4 regions of the Sphingopyxis sp. MG genome follow, and region 1 is predicted to be linked to each of the others. Evidence: predicted binding sites of a transcription regulator. Region 1 holds the regulator's gene; each other region holds the start of a gene.
What was found. Region 1 encodes LexA, which represses DNA repair genes until DNA is damaged. Its sites were predicted from a motif close to GTTCCNCNCTTGTTCT; they were not measured.
Positions count from the first base shown of each region.

Region 2: a site for LexA is predicted at 1,684-1,699, ahead of C3E99_RS07520 (ATP-dependent helicase). Genes of this name have one in related genera too.
Region 3: a site for LexA is predicted at 2,797-2,812, ahead of C3E99_RS13670 (ribonucleoside-diphosphate reductase subunit alpha). Genes of this name have one in related genera too.
Region 4: a site for LexA is predicted at 1,781-1,796, ahead of C3E99_RS20165 (ImuA family protein). Genes of this name have one in related genera too.

Region 1 covers NZ_CP026381.1:2,003,280-2,007,056, forward strand. Annotated here, with positions in the region: gene trpC (indole-3-glycerol phosphate synthase TrpC) at 6-791, shown strand; gene lexA (transcriptional repressor LexA) at 891-1,565, shown strand; gene C3E99_RS09335 (ComEC/Rec2 family competence protein) at 1,519-3,627, opposite strand; gene gltX (glutamate--tRNA ligase) at 3,747-3,777, shown strand, end outside.
Region 2 covers NZ_CP026381.1:1,629,387-1,633,163, reverse strand. Annotated here, with positions in the region: gene rsmD (16S rRNA (guanine(966)-N(2))-methyltransferase RsmD) at 1-271, shown strand, start outside; gene C3E99_RS07525 (MFS transporter) at 279-1,547, opposite strand; gene C3E99_RS07520 (ATP-dependent helicase) at 1,703-3,777, shown strand, end outside.
Region 3 covers NZ_CP026381.1:2,981,081-2,984,857, forward strand. Annotated here, with positions in the region: gene C3E99_RS13665 (EAL domain-containing protein) at 1-2,163, shown strand, start outside; gene C3E99_RS13670 (ribonucleoside-diphosphate reductase subunit alpha) at 2,853-3,777, shown strand, end outside.
Region 4 covers NZ_CP026381.1:3,680,279-3,684,055, forward strand. Annotated here, with positions in the region: gene C3E99_RS16835 (multidrug efflux RND transporter permease subunit) at 1-105, shown strand, start outside; gene C3E99_RS16840 (efflux transporter outer membrane subunit) at 102-1,505, shown strand; gene C3E99_RS20165 (ImuA family protein) at 1,802-2,584, shown strand; gene C3E99_RS16850 (Y-family DNA polymerase) at 2,487-3,777, shown strand, end outside.

The DNA of each region.
Region 1 (3,777 bases):
TCCATATGAACAAATTGACCGAAATCCTCGCCACCAAGGCCGAAGAGGTCGCCGAGCGCCGCAAGAGCCGATCGGTGACGCAGCTTGATGCGATCGACGCGGGCGCGGTGCGTGGCTTCGCGGCGGCTCTCGAGGCGAAGATCGCGGCGGGCGGCTTCGGCCTGATCGCCGAAATCAAAAAAGCTTCGCCTTCCAAGGGCCTGATCCGCAAGGATTTCAATCCGGCGGACCATGCGCGCGCTTATGAAGCCGGCGGCGCGGCGTGCCTGTCGGTGCTCACCGACGCGCCGTGGTTCCAGGGGCATGAGGAATTTCTGATCGCCGCGCGCACCGCCTGCAACCTGCCGGTGCTGCGCAAGGATTTCATGATCGACCCGTGGCAGGTCGCCGAAGCGCGCTCGATCGGCGCCGACGCGATCCTGATCATCGTCGCCGCCCTCGACGACGGGCCGATGCGCGAGATCGAGGCGGCCGCCCTCGAACGCGGCATGGACGTGCTGGTCGAAGTGCACGACGAGGCCGAGCTCGACCGCGCACTCACCCACCTCCGATCGCGCCTGATCGGCGTCAACAACCGCGATCTTCGTACCTTCGAGACCGACCTTGCCGTCACCGAACGGCTTGCGAAGCGCGTTCCACCGGGCACGTTGCTCGTCGGCGAAAGCGGCATCGCCGCCCATGCCGACTGCCAGCGCCTCGCCCGGAGCGGCGTCCATGCCTTTCTGGTCGGCGAAAGCCTGATGCGGCAGGCGGACGTAACCGTAGCGACGCGGACGTTGCTGGAGGGCTGACGGCGTCCACGGCTCAAGCCGCTCCGTCATCGCTTGACAAGTTCCGCTCTGTTCCACTATCGTTCTCTATATGTCCATTGACAGCATGGAGACCGAGAGATGTTGACCGCGAAGCAGCACGAACTGCTCCACTTCATCCAGCAGCGCCTCGACGCGAGCGGAATTTCGCCTTCGTTCGAGGAGATGAAGGATGCGCTCGGGCTCAAGTCGAAATCGGGCATCCACCGGCTGATCAGCGCACTCGAGGAGCGGGGCTTCCTGCGCCGCCTGCCCAATCGCGCCCGCGCGCTGGAAGTGCTCAAGCTGCCCGAGGCGGCGAAGGCGCCGGCGCGCGACACCGTCGTGCCGCTGCGCAAGCCGGCGCCGGCGTTGAAGCCGATCGCCGCCAACGACATCATCGAGGTCCCGCTGCACGGCCGCATCGCCGCCGGCGTGCCGATTGAGGCGTTCGAGGATCACAACCAGCTTTCGGTTCCCGCCGCGCTGCTTGGCGCGGGCGAGCATTATGCGCTCGAAGTGTCGGGCGATTCGATGGTCGAAGCGGGGATTCTCGACGGCGACTATGCGCTGATCCAGAAGGCGAACACCGCGCGCGAAGGCGATATCGTCGTCGCGCTCGTCGACGGACAGGATGCGACGCTCAAATATTTCCGCCGCGAAGGGCCGATGATCCGGCTCGATCCCGCGAACAGCGCCTATGAACCGCAGCGCTACGAGGCCGAGCGCGTCATCGTGCAGGGCCGCCTGTCGGGATTGCTTCGTCGTTACCACTGACCTGTTGCGGTCGCCGCCACGGATGCGCGTCGCCGGCGCGCAGCGCGGTGGCGACATGCGGTCGCTCGCCCAGATAGAGCGCAAGACCGCCGCTCGCTTCCAGACTGTCGCGGTCGATCGTCAGCCAGCGCCCGATGCATTCGCGTGGCAGCCAGCGGTCGCTGATCACCACGTCGGCCGCGGCGCAGGCGGCGGCCATGGCGCGGCCATCGATGCGGTCGCGGCCACGCGCGGCGAGGATGATGCGCCGTGTCGCGCCCTGCCCCTGCCGCCAGCGGCAGAAATCGGCGTTGCATTCGACATGGTCGAGATCGGCGAGCGCGGTGAAGGGGACGTCGATCCCTGCCGCTTCGGCCATCGAATCGCGGATATAGTCCCCCGCCCGCGCGCGTAGCAGCGCATAGCCGCCGCCGGGAACGGCCGCGGCGATGTGGCGTCCGTCGCCGGAGATCAGCAGGTCGGGACGCGGCTGCGCGAGCAGGATGGCGGCCCCCGCCAGCAGCGGCGCCACCCCGGCGAGCCGCCAGCGCGTCTGCCACAGCAGCAGCCACAGGCCGCCGAACAGCGCAAGCGCGAAACCGCCCGGCGGAAAGCTGGGCAGCGTCGCGACGGCTCCCGGCGCCGAAGCGACCCGGTGGGCGAGCGCGATCAGCAACCGCAGCGCCTGTTCGGCGACCCACCAGAAGGGCGCGCCGAGCCCGACGCCGTCGAACAGCAGCGCCAGCGCCTCCATCGGCATGATGACGAAGGTCGTCAGCGGGATCGCGACGATATTGGCGAGCGCGCCGTAAAGCCCCGCCTTGTGGAAATGGAACAGCGCGATCGGCGCCAGCGCGACCTCGACGACCAGCCCCGTCAGTAGCAATCCCGCCGCGGCGCGCAGCAGACGAAGCGCCGTGCCTTCGTCGCGCCGCGCCAGGAACGTGCGCATCCAGCGGCTTTCGTGCAATGCGATGATCGCCGTCACCGCGGCGAAGCTGAGCTGGAAGCTGGGTCCGGCGAGTGCTTCGGGGCGCCACAGCAGCACGAGCAGCGCACCCGCCGCGACGAGGCGCAGCGTGATCGCCTCGCGCCCCATCAGGAAGGCGGCGAGCACGAGCAGCGCCGCGATCAACGAACGCAGCGTCGGCACTTCCGCTCCGGCAAGCCAGGTATAGCCCGCCCCGGCCAGCGCCGCCGCGGCGGCGGCCAGCGGCAACACATGCCCCGCCAGCGCGAGGCGCCGGCTCAGCCCGAGCAGCCGCATCGCGAGCAGCATCACGAAACCGATCACCGCGGTCACGTGCAGGCCGCTGATCGACAGCAGGTGCGCAAGCCCGCTGCGGCGCATCGCCTCGTCATCCGTCTCGGCGATCGCGCCACGGTCGCCGGTGACGAGCGCCGCGGCGACACCGCCGGGCGATCCCGGCACCGCGGTGTGGATATGTGCGCTGAGCCGCGCGCGCAGCGGCTGGCGTCGCTCGCCCGCTCCGGGCGCGCGCGCGACCTCTCCCAGCACCGTCCCGACCGCACCGATGCCGTCGAACCAGGCGCGCTGGGCGAAGTCGTAGCCGCCGGGCAGGTTGGCCGCCGGCGGCGGCATCAGCCGCGCGCGCAGGCCGATCGACTCGCCGGGCGCGATCCCCGCCGCGCGCTCGCCGCTCAGCGTCAGCCGGACCCGCGGCGGCAGGTCGGCGCGCCCGTGCGGCCGCACGATCATCCGCACCGTGCCGCGCGCCGGCAGCGGTTCGACGCTTTCGACCACCGCCGAAAATTCGGTCGTAGCCGGATAGGCGAGCACCGGCGCCGCGACCCACGCGGCGCGCGCCCAGATCAGCAGCAGCCCCGCAGCCATCGTGGCGCAGGCGATCGCAAGGCTGCGCCCGGTCCGCCGCTGCCAGCCGATCAGCAAGCCGCCGCAGACGCCCCCGCCGAGAAGGAACAGCGTTCCGATCCACTGCGCGCGCGCCGGCGCCGCGAACCACAAGCCGATCCCCGCCGACAGCGCGACCGGCAGCCACAGTCCCAACCGCTCGCGCTCGCGGTCGAGCCGGTCCTCCAGCCACGCGAAGGCGCGCCGCAACGCGGCGGCCGCGCTTTCCCCAATGGGCGTTTGAAGCCTCCTTGTCGCCATGCTAGGGGCTGCCCCGACATCGTCCCCGGTCCCCGCCCGGGGCCGCAAGGTGAGTGAAAGAGGCCAGAGTGGCAACCGAAAACAAGACCGATCCCGCCG
Region 2 (3,777 bases), 370 kb from region 1:
TGCGGGGCAGCGCGCCGAGATTCGCGCCGGATCGGTCCTTTCCCTCGGTCCCGCGCCGCGCGCCTGCGACCTGCTGCTGTTCGACGCGCCCTATGGCACCGGCGCCGGCAGCGTCGCGCTCGACAAGCTGGCCCGCCTCGGCTGGGCCGGCCCCGACAGCTGGGTTTCGATCGAGACCGCCGACCGGGAAGCGGTCGATGTCCCCGGCTTCGGAATCGAGGCGGAGCGCCGCGTCGGCAAGGCGAAGCTGACCCTGCTGCGCCGCGCCTGACCATCGTTCAGCCGGCGGCGGCGCCCTGCCGGCGCACCATCAGCAGCCCGATCCAGCTGACGACCCCGGCCAGCGCCAGATAGAGGCCGACGACCTGCGTCCCGCCCCAGTCGCCGAGCGCCTGCGCGATGATCGGCGCCAGCGCGCCGCCCAATATGCCGCCGACGTTGAAGGCGACGGACGCGCCGGTGTAGCGCACCTCGACGGGGAACAGCGCGGTCAGCCAGCTGCCGAGCGGGCCATAGACCAGCCCCATGACGAACAGCGATGCCGCGAGCCCGAGGAAGATGAGCGGCCACGATTGCGACGCCAGCGACGGCCCGAACAGCAGCCCGATCAGGATCGTCGCGCCGCACCCCCAGGTCAGCACCCGCTGCGCGCTGACCGCGTCGCTCCGGTAGCCGGCATAGACGATCCCCACCGCCATGAAGAGGATCGCGCCGAGCTGGATCAGCAGGAACTGCTCCTTCGGATAGCCGAGCGCCGTCGTCCCGTGGGCCAGCGCGAAGCTGGTCGCGAGATAGAAGATCGCGAAGCAGGCGACGACCGCGAAAGTGCCCGCGAGCGTCGGGACGAGGTGGCGGCGGAACAGCTCGCCCAGCGGCACCGCGACGGGCGCCTGCCTTTCCAGTGCGTCGGCGAAGGCCGGCGTCTCACCGATCTTGAGCCGCACCCAGAGCCCGAGCCCGACGAGCACCGCCGAGACGAGAAAGGGGATGCGCCAGCCCCACGCCGCGAACTCCGCATCGCTGAGCCACAGGCCGAGCAGCAGGAACAGGCCGTTGGCGGCGATGAAGCCGACCGGCGCGCCGAGCTGCGGAAACATGCCGAAGCGCGCACGCCAGCCCGGCGGCGCATTCTCGACCGCCAGCAGCGCCGCCCCGCCCCACTCGCCGCCGAGCCCGAACCCCTGCCCGAAACGCAGGATGCACAGCAGCAGCGGCGCGACCCAGCCGACCATCGCATAGGTCGGCAGGAACGCGATCAGCAGCGTCGAGGCGCCCATCAGCATCAGCGAGGCGACGAGCGTCGACTTGCGGCCGATGCGGTCGCCGTAATGGCCGAAGACGATCGCCCCGACGGGCCGCGCCAGGAAAGCGAGCCCGAAGCTCATGAAGCTCAGCATCAACTGCGCCGAGGGTGATTCGGATGGAAAGAACAGCGGCCCGAACACCAGCGCCGCGGCGGTGCCGTAGATGTAGAAATCGTAGAATTCGACCGCGGTCCCGACGAGGCTCGCGGTCAGGATGCGCGCCTGCGCGCGATAGGGTGTCAGATCCACGGGCGGCGCCCCTTCCCTTCGTGATGGCGGGTCGCTTTGAACGGATCATGCGCTCCGGCGCAAGACCAAAGACCGTCCGCCGCGCAGCGCCGCCGCGTCCCGCCGCCTTGCACTGGACAGCATCGGCGCCGTTCCCTAATCGTTCGCGCGTGAACAGCCGCCCAGCCTCCCCGCCCGATCTTCCCCCGCCGCACCCATCGGACCCGCCCTATCTGCAGGGGCTGAACGGCCCGCAGCGGCAGGCGGTGCTGACCACCGAAGGCCCGGTGCTGATGCTCGCAGGGGCAGGCACCGGCAAGACGGCGGCGCTGACGGCGCGGCTGGCGCACATCATCGCGACGCGGCGCGCGTGGCCGTCCGAAATCCTGGCCGTCACCTTCACCAACAAGGCGGCGCGCGAGATGCGCGAGCGCATCGGCCGGATGATCGGCGACGCGGTCGAGGGGATGCCGTGGCTCGGCACCTTTCACAGCATCGCGGCGAAGATGCTGCGCCGTCACGCCGAACTGGTGGGACTGCAGAGCAATTTCACCATCCTCGACACCGACGACCAGCTTCGCGTTCTCAAGCAGCTCATCCAGACCGAAGGGCTCGACGAGAAGCGCTGGCCGGCGCGCCAGCTCGCGGGGCTGATCGACAAGTGGAAGAACCGCGGCCTGACCCCGCCCGACCTCGACGCCGCGGACCGCGAAGCCTATGCCGATGGCAAGGGGCAGCATTTCTATGCCCTTTATCAGGCGCGGCTCAAGACGCTGAACGCCTGCGATTTCGGCGACCTGCTGCTCCACATGCTGGTGATATTGAAGACGCACCGCGACGTGCTCGAACAGTATCAGCAGCGCTTCAAATATATCCTCGTCGACGAATATCAGGACACCAACGCCAGCCAGTATCTCTGGCTCCGCCTTCTCGCGCAGGCGCGCAAGAACATCTGCTGCGTCGGCGACGACGACCAGTCGATCTATTCGTGGCGCGGCGCCGAGGTGGCGAACATCCTGCGTTTCGAAAAGGATTTCCCCGGCGCGACCGTGATCCGCCTCGAACAGAATTACCGCTCGACCCCGCAGATCCTTGCCGCCGCCTCGGCGCTGATCGCCCAGAATTCGGGGCGGCTCGGCAAGACGCTGTGGACCGATCTCGACGCGGGCGACAAGGTCCGGGTGGTCGGCGTCTGGGACGGCCCCGAGGAAGCGCGGCGGATCGGCGAGGAGCTCGAAGACCTCCAGCGCCGCGGCACCAGCCTCGACCGCGCCGCCATCCTCGTCCGCGCGCAGTTCCAGACCCGCGAGTTCGAGGATCGCTTCATCGCCATCGGCCTCCCCTACCGCATCGTCGGCGGCTACCGCTTCTACGAACGCGCGGAGATTCGCGACGCGCTCGCCTATCTGCGCCTCGTCCAGTCGAGCGCCGACGACCTGGCCTTCGAACGGATCGTCAACGTGCCGAAGCGCGGGCTCGGCGACAAGGCGGTGTCGCGCATCCACCAGTTCGCCCGGATCGAGCGCACGCCGCTGTTCCATGCCGCGGCGCGGATCACCGAGACCGACGAGCTGACCCCGCAGGCGCGCCGCCAGCTCGCGAACTTCGTCGCGATGATGCGCAGCTGGCAGGCGAAGGCGAACGACCTGCCGCACCCCGAGCTGACCCAGCTGATCCTCGACGAATCGGGCTACACCGCGATGCTTCAGGCCGACCGCAGCGCCGAAGCGGCGGGGCGCCTCGAGAACCTCTCCGAACTCGTCCGCGCGATGGAGGAATATGATTCGCTTGAAGCCTTCCTCGAGCATGTCAGCCTCGTCATGGACCGCGACAACGACGACCAGACGGAGACCGTCACCATCATGACGATCCACGCCGCGAAAGGCCTCGAATTCGATCATGTCTTCCTCGCCGGATGGGAAGACGGCGTCTTTCCGTCGCAGCGCGCGATGGACGAGGGCGGCACCGCGAGCCTGGAGGAGGAGCGCCGCCTCGCCTATGTCGCGATCACCCGCGCCCGGCAGCGCGCGAGCATCTATCACGCCGCCAACCGCCGCATCTACGGCCAGTGGATGAGCAGCATTCCGAGCCGCTTCATCGCGGAGATTCCGCCCGAGTTCGTCGACAGCAAGAACAGCTTCGGCGGCGGCGCGTCGCTTTGGCGCGCCAACTGGTCGGCGCAAGGCGACCCGTTCGCGCATGTCGCGACGCAGAGCCCGGCACGCACGGCGACCCGCGGCCCGGC
Region 3 (3,777 bases), 980 kb from region 1:
GGCCGGTTTGCCTGGCGACCGGTGTCGGGCGATATCGTGGTCGTCGCAATCGACGAGCGAACGCTCGACAATTCGCCCAAATCCAGCTTTTCGCTGACACAGCACGCACAGGTCGTCGACGCGGTCAATGCCGCCGGCGCGCGGCGGCTGTTCATCGATTTCTACTACAACCGACGCGAGGCGGACAGCGACTTTCCCCGACTGACCGGGGCCATTCGCCGCATGGGCGACCGGGTCGTCCTGGGGCTGGTTGCCGGCTCGAACAGGCCCGGCGATTTCCAGCCGACGTTCCTTCCCAGTCCCGCGTTCGGCTCTGCCGCCGGTCAGGCCAGCATAGGGCTGGAATATGATTTTTGGCAGGTCTGGCGTCTCGCGACGGCCGTCTCGATCGGCGGGAAAACCGTTCCGAGCTTTTCCGCGTTGTTGGCGCAGCGGTCGCTTCCGATCGGCAGTTTCGCGCTCGACTATTCCTATCGAACCAGCTCCATTCCCGTCTATGAGGCCATCGACCTGCTCTCGGGAAAGGTCGGCCGGCGCGAGTTGGCGGGCAAGGATGTCGTCTTCGCACCCACCGCCCCCTCCTTTCAGGACGCGCATTTTCTGCCGGGACATAATCGCGTGCCGGGCGCCTTCATCCATGTCATCGGCGCGGAGACGCTGAAGCGCGGCAATCCGGCCGACATAGGCTGGATGCCGGCGTTCGCGCTCGCCCTCCTCACGACGTTGGGCGCCGTCGCCTTCCGCCGTGGCCGATGGTTCAATGCGACCGCATTGGGCACGATCGCGGCGCTGATCGTCGTCAAGGTCTGGCTGACGACGATGCTCGTCACCTGTTCGATCGGCGCCGCACTGGTCCTGATCGGGGTGTTCGGTGCCAATGTTTCGCGCCGCCGCCGCCGCGAATCGGCGCTCCACGAAAATCCCGTATCGGGGCTACCCAATTTCGAGGCGTTGCGGTCGCAGGCGCCGTTCGGAAGCCACACCGTGGTTGCGGCAAAGCTTGTCAATTTCGGCGATCTCGTCGCCTTTCTGCCCGGCGAAGGCAGCCAGCAGCTCGTCGAGCAGGTCGCCCGACGCCTGCAGCTCGCGTCGCAGTCGACGGCGCTGCACCACGACCCCGACGGCAACTTCGCCTGGCTCGTCCCATTTTATCAGCACAGCCAGATCGAGGCGCAACTCGCGGGCCTCGCCGCGCTGTTCAACGCCCCGCTGACGATCGGCGGCGCGCGCATCGACGTCGCGATCGCCTTCGGCGTCAACGACGAGTTCGAGGGATCGAATGCGCAGCGGCTGGCCGCGGCGCTGGTTGCCGCCGATCACGCGGTCCGCACCCGCACGCTGTGGACCAAACATATGCCGCGCCAGCAGGAGGACGCCGGCTGGCAATTGAGTTTCCATTCGCAGCTCGAGGACGCACTGACCGGCGGCGACATCTGGGTCGCCTTTCAGCCGCAATATGGCATCGCGACCGGCCAGCTGGTCGGGGTGGAGGCGCTGGTGCGCTGGACGCATCCGACGCGCGGCCCCATCCCGCCCGACGAGTTCATCGTCCAGGCCGAGAAGAGCCAGGACATCTATCGCCTGACGCTGTTCGTCATGGACCAGGCGATCCGGTCGGCGGCCCAGCTGCATGCTCGCGGCCTCCACGCCAACATGTCGGTGAACCTGTCGGCGGCGTTGCTCGACCATGACGACCTCGTCGGCACGATCCGCGTGATGCTCACGGCGCATCATCTGCCGCCCGAACTGCTGACGATCGAGATTACCGAAACCGCGCAGATCGAGAACAGCCGGCAGGCGCGCCAGACGCTGGCGCAGCTTCGTCGTGCCGGCATCCGCCTGTCGATCGACGATTATGGCACCGGCCAGTCCAACCTCGAATATCTGACCGAGATCGAAGCCGACGAGATCAAGATCGACAAGCGATTCGTGATGACGATGCGCGATTCGCAGCGCAACTTCGAAATCGTCAAATCGACCATCGATCTGGCGCATCGCCTGGGCGCCGTCGCGGTCGCCGAAGGGATCGAGGACGCCCCGACGATGGCGTTGCTCCATCAACTCGGCTGCGACGTCGGACAGGGCTATCATCTTGGAAAACCGCAGTTGTTTTCCGATCTGATCGCGTCGATCTTCCCCAACTCCCACAGCCGCATCGCATAGCTGCCAATCTGGCGGCAATCCCATTGGTTAAGACTCGATTTACCTTAAAAATTAAGGTATACGCGCGGTTAACTGTTCTTTTCGTGGGGCAGTGCCGACAGGAGATTGATCATGGGTTGGTTTTGGGGTTGGCTTGGTGGCTCCGGTAGCGCCATCGGCGGCGCGTCCGCCTAAGCCTTGAAAAACTGCAGGAAGGGCCTCGGCATCGCCGGGGCCTTTTCTTTTTGGGCGAATGGCGATTCGGGATGGAGCCATTTCCGTCCGCGCCCGGGCCCCACTGCCCCCATCCCGCTCCCTGCCATGACACGGCCGTTGACGGCCACGCACCTGAAAGCGTCGAACGCCGCGGAATAGCGTGACCGGCGCGCGTCGCGGAGCGTGCGCGAGCGATGAACCGAATCAAATCAGCGACGAATCGAGTCGGTAATCGGGCATTTACTCTCTTGCATCCCTGCGCCGAAGTGGCACTATAGGTGGTGGGTGATCCGTCGGGGGGCCCCAAGAAATTGTATCTGGCTGCAAATGGCGGATTTCCGTCGCTCTTCGTGCAGAGGGGCGGGAAAAGGACGTGGTGCGCCAAATATGTCCCACCCGACGCGCCGAAAGATGCTAGGCTGGGGCTTCGCCCCGAGTCGAACAAGACAAGAACGAAGGCGCCGTCGCGCGCCATGCAAACGGGGTGAAGCAGGATGGATTTTCGCGAGACCGAACGGGTGGAGATGAACGACGTGGCGACGGTGGAACTGACGAGGAACGATGCACCGGGTGCGGCCGAATCGAAGAATGATTCGCCGGTCGCCGGGCAGGGCGATTCGGGCGAACCGAAAGTGCACGCGCGCCGATTCGAGGTCGCGACCGATTCCAGCCGCGACGCGCTGCTCACCGATTTCGGCAAGGAAACGCTGCAGGACCGCTATCTGCTGCCCGGCGAATCCTATCAGGACCTGTTCGCGCGAGTCGCGTGCGCCTATGCCGACGATGCCGACCATGCCCAGCGCCTCTACGACTATATCTCGCGCCTCTGGTTCATGCCTGCGACCCCGGTGCTCTCGAACGGCGGCACCGGCCGCGGCCTGCCCATCTCCTGCTATCTGAACTCGGTCGACGACAGCCTCGAGGGGATCGTCGGTACCTGGAACGAGAATGTCTGGCTGGCCAGCCGCGGCGGCGGCATCGGCACCTATTGGGGCAATGTCCGCGGCATCGGCGAACCCGTCGGCCTCAACGGCAAGACCAGCGGCATCATCCCCTTCGTGCGCGTGATGGACTCGCTGACCCTTGCGATCAGCCAGGGCAGCCTGCGCCGCGGTTCGGCCGCCTGCTACCTCGACATCTCGCATCCCGAGATCGAGGAGTTCCTCGAGGTGCGCAAGCCGTCGGGCGACTTCAACCGCAAGGCGCTCAACCTCCACCACGGCGTCCTGCTGACCGACGAGTTCATGGAAGCGGTGCGCGACGGCGCCGAGTTCAACCTGCGCAGCCCCAAGGACCAGAGCGTCCGCGGCACCGTCGACGCGCGCGGGCTGTTCCAGAAGCTGGTCGAGACGCGGCTCGCGACCGGCGAGCCCTACATCATCTTCATCGACCAGGTGAACCGCATGATGCCCAAGCATC
Region 4 (3,777 bases), 1.7 Mb from region 1:
ATCCCGCTGTTCTTCGTCCTCGTGCGGCGCGGGGTGCGCGACGGGTTCGCGGCGCTGCGCGCCCGTTTCGGCAAACGCGGCGCCGGGCGGGAGGCAGCGGCATGAGGCGCGCGCCGCTCGCTCTCGCCGCATTGCCGTTGTTGCTCGCGGGCTGTTCGCTCGCGCCGCAGACGGTGCTGCCGACGCCGCCGGTGCCGCAAAGCTGGCCGGTGGGCGACGCCTATCTGGCCCACAGCGAGGCGGCGCTGCCGATCCTGTCCTATACGCAGATCTTCACCGACCCGCGGCTGCAGACGCTCGTCGAGCAGGCGCTGGCGGCCAATCGCGACCTGCGCACCGCCTATGCCAATGTCGCCGCGGCGCGGGCGCAGGTGCGCGTGACGCGCGCGGCGCAATTTCCCGCGATCGGCGCAAGCGCCGGGGCCGGCTATGCCGATCGCGGCGCCGGCGGGGGCAGCGGCGATTTCGCCGTGCAGGGCGGGATCACCGGTTTCGAGCTCGACCTGTTCGGCCGTCTCGCCAATGCGACCGAAGCCGACCGCAACCGCGCGCTGGCGACCGAGGCGGCATCGCGCACGGTGCGCCTCGCGCTGATCGCCGACCTCGCGGGCGCCTGGGCCGCCTATGGCGCCGACCGCGACCTGCTGGCCATCGCCGAGGACACCGCTGCCAACGCGCGCGAGGCGGTGCGGCTGACCAGGGCCCGGCTCGACGGCGGCATCGCGCCGCGCACCGACCTGCGCCAGGCCGAACAGATACTGGCGACCGCGGAGGATTCGATCGCCCAGCAGAAGACGGCGCTGGCGCAGGACGAGAATGCGATCCGGCTGCTCGTCGGCGGCGAGGTCGACCGTGCGCTGCTGCCCGCGACCCTTGCCGAGGCCAGCGCCGGAATCGCCGCGCCCCCCGCCGGGGTCCGCTCCGAAATCCTGCTGCGCCGTCCCGATGTGATCGAGGCCGAATATCGGCTGCGCGCCGCCAATGCCGACATCGGCGCGGCACGCGCGCGGCTGTTTCCGGCGATCTCGCTGACGGGCCTCGTCGGTTTCGCGAGCGACGCGCTGTCGGGCCTGTTCGACGGCGGCGCCTTCAACTGGTCGGCGGGTGCCGATGCGAGCGCGTCGATCTTCGATTTCGGCGGCCGCCGCGCCGGCGTCGCGGTGAGCGAGGCGCAGCGCGACGCGGCGCTTTCCAGCTATGAAGGCGCGATCCAGACCGCGTTCCGCGATGTCGCCGACGCGCTCGCGGTGCAGGGCACGATCGCCGAGCGCGTCCGCGCCGCGGCGGCGAACAGCGAAGCGACGGCCGACACCGCGGCGCTGACCGAGGCACGCTATAGCGGCGGCGTCGACAGCTTCCTCTCCAGCCTCGACGCGCAGCGCAGCCTCTACAGCGCGCGGCGCAGCGAAACCGCGACGCGCCTGTTGCTCGCGCAGACGCGCATCGCGCTGTTCCGCGCGCTGGGCGGCGACAGCGGCGCCGGGAGCGACGCGGCGGCGCGCTGAAATCCCTTTCGCACGAAGACGCGAAGCAAGCCCGTGCGGCCTTGGTAAGCGGATCATTATGAATTTCGTGCGTCCATCCTATCTCCCCTCCCGCTTGCGGGAGGGATCGGGGGTGGGCCAGCGGCGTTGCATTCGCCCACCCCGCTGCGGCTAGCGAACAAGTTCGCAAGCCTCGTCGCCCCTCCCGCAAGCGGGAGGGGGACCGAGCCTTTGCAGCCTATTCAAAACGCCCCCACACCCGCCGTCTTGACAAGCGGCGGGACTCACGCGCTAATAGAACATATAGAGAACATATCATGCGCGATTCGTCCTCCCCTCTCGCCGGGCTGCGCCGCCGCATCGCCCGGATCGCCGCCGCCGGCGCGCCGCCCGGCGACGGCGCGTGGCTGACGAGCGGGCATGCGGGATTCGATGCCGCGCTCGGCGGCGGGCTGGCGATGGGGCGAGCGCATGAAATCTTCGCCGCCGACGCGCTCGATGCGGCCAGTGCCGCCGCCTTCGCCGCGCTGCTCGCCCTGCGCGGGCCCGGCGAAGCGCCGGTCCTGTGGCTGCGCACGGCGGACGGCGCGCGGCGTCAGGGGCATCTCTATGCGCCGGGCCTCGCCGAACTGGGGGGCGATCCGAACCGGCTGCTGCTCGTCGAGGCGCGCGATGCGACCGCGCTGCTCGCCGCCGCCAACGATGCCGTGCGCTGCCCCGGATCGGCGGCGGTCGTCGTCGAAAGCCGCGGCGCACTGGCGGCGCTCGACCTGACCGCGGGGCGGCGGCTCGCGCTCGGCGCGCGCGACGCGGGAACGGTGCTGCTGCTGCTGCGCTTCGCCGCCGAGCCGGTGCCGAGCATCGCCGAGACGCGCTGGCGCCTGGCCGCCGCGCCGTCGCGCGAACTGGAGGCGCAGGCACCGGGGGCGCCCGCCTTCGACCTGGAATTGCTGCGCTGGCGCGCCGGCCCTGCGGGCGCGCGCTGGCGGCTGGAGTGGAACCGTGACGAACGAGCCTTTGGGGACGCGGCGCTATCTGGCGCTCTTCTTCCCCTATCTTCCCGCCGAGCGTCTGTCGCGCACCGCGCCGCGGCCGCCTGACGCCCCGCTCGTCTTCGCCGAAAAGCGGCGCGGGGCGCTGTGTCTCGCGAGCGTCGGCGCCGATGCCGAGGCGTTGGGACTGGTCCCCGGCCTGCCGCTCGCCGACGCGCGGGCGCGCGTGCCCGACCTCGCCGTGGCCGCACACGATCCGGCGGGCGACCTGCTCTGGCTCGACCGGATCGCCGAGGGATGCGGGCGCTACACGCCGCTCGTCGCGCTCGATCCTCCCGACGGGCTGATCCTCGACATCGCGGGATGCGCGCACCTGTTCGGCGGCGAAGCGGCGCTGGTCGCCGATGTCGAGTCGCGGCTCGACCGGCTCGGGATGACGGTGCGCGCCGCGCTCGGCCCCACCGCCGATGCCGCCCGCGCGCTGACGCGCCACCCGGCCCCGCCCGCGCCCGACGAAGCGGCGGCGGTCCGGCGCCTGCCCGTCGCGGCGCTCGACCTCGAAGGCGAGGCAACGCGCGCGCTGCTGCGCGCCGGGCTGCGGACGATCGGCGATCTCGCAAGCCGGCCGATGGCGTCGATCGCCGCGCGCTTCGGCGCCGAAGCGGCCGGGAAGCTGCGCCGCATCCTCGGCGATGCGCCGAGCCCGCTCGCGCCGCGCCGGACGCCGCCGCCCGTCGCCGCCGCGCGCCGTTTCGCCGAACCGGTCGCAAGCACGGCGCATGCAACGACGGTGCTCGCCGAACTGACCGCCGAGGCGATCGCGGAGATGCGCGCGCGCGACAAGGGCGGCCGCGCGTTCCACGCCACCTTCTTCCGCAGCGACGGCCTCGCCCGGACGATCGCGGTCGAGACCGGCCGACCGACCCGCGATCCGGCGCTGGTGATGCGGCTGTTCGCCGAGCGCATCGATGGCCTGCGCGACCCGATCGATCCCGGCTTCGGCTTCGACATGATCCGGCTGGCGGTGCCGCGGCTCGAGGCGCTCGGCGCGAGCCAGCTGCGGCTCGAAGGCGGGGCGGTGCGCCGCGCGGCGATCGAGGATTTGGCCGACCGCCTCGCGGTACGGCTCGGGCGCGGCCGCGTGCGCCGCCTTCGCCCCGCCGACACCCATATTCCCGAGCAGGCGCAGCTCGAACTGCCCGCGACCGGCGCCGCGCCGCCGCAGCCCTGGCCCGCGGCGCCCGACGGCGAGCCGCCGCAACGCCCCTTCTACCTCTTCGATCCGCCGCAGCCGATCGAGG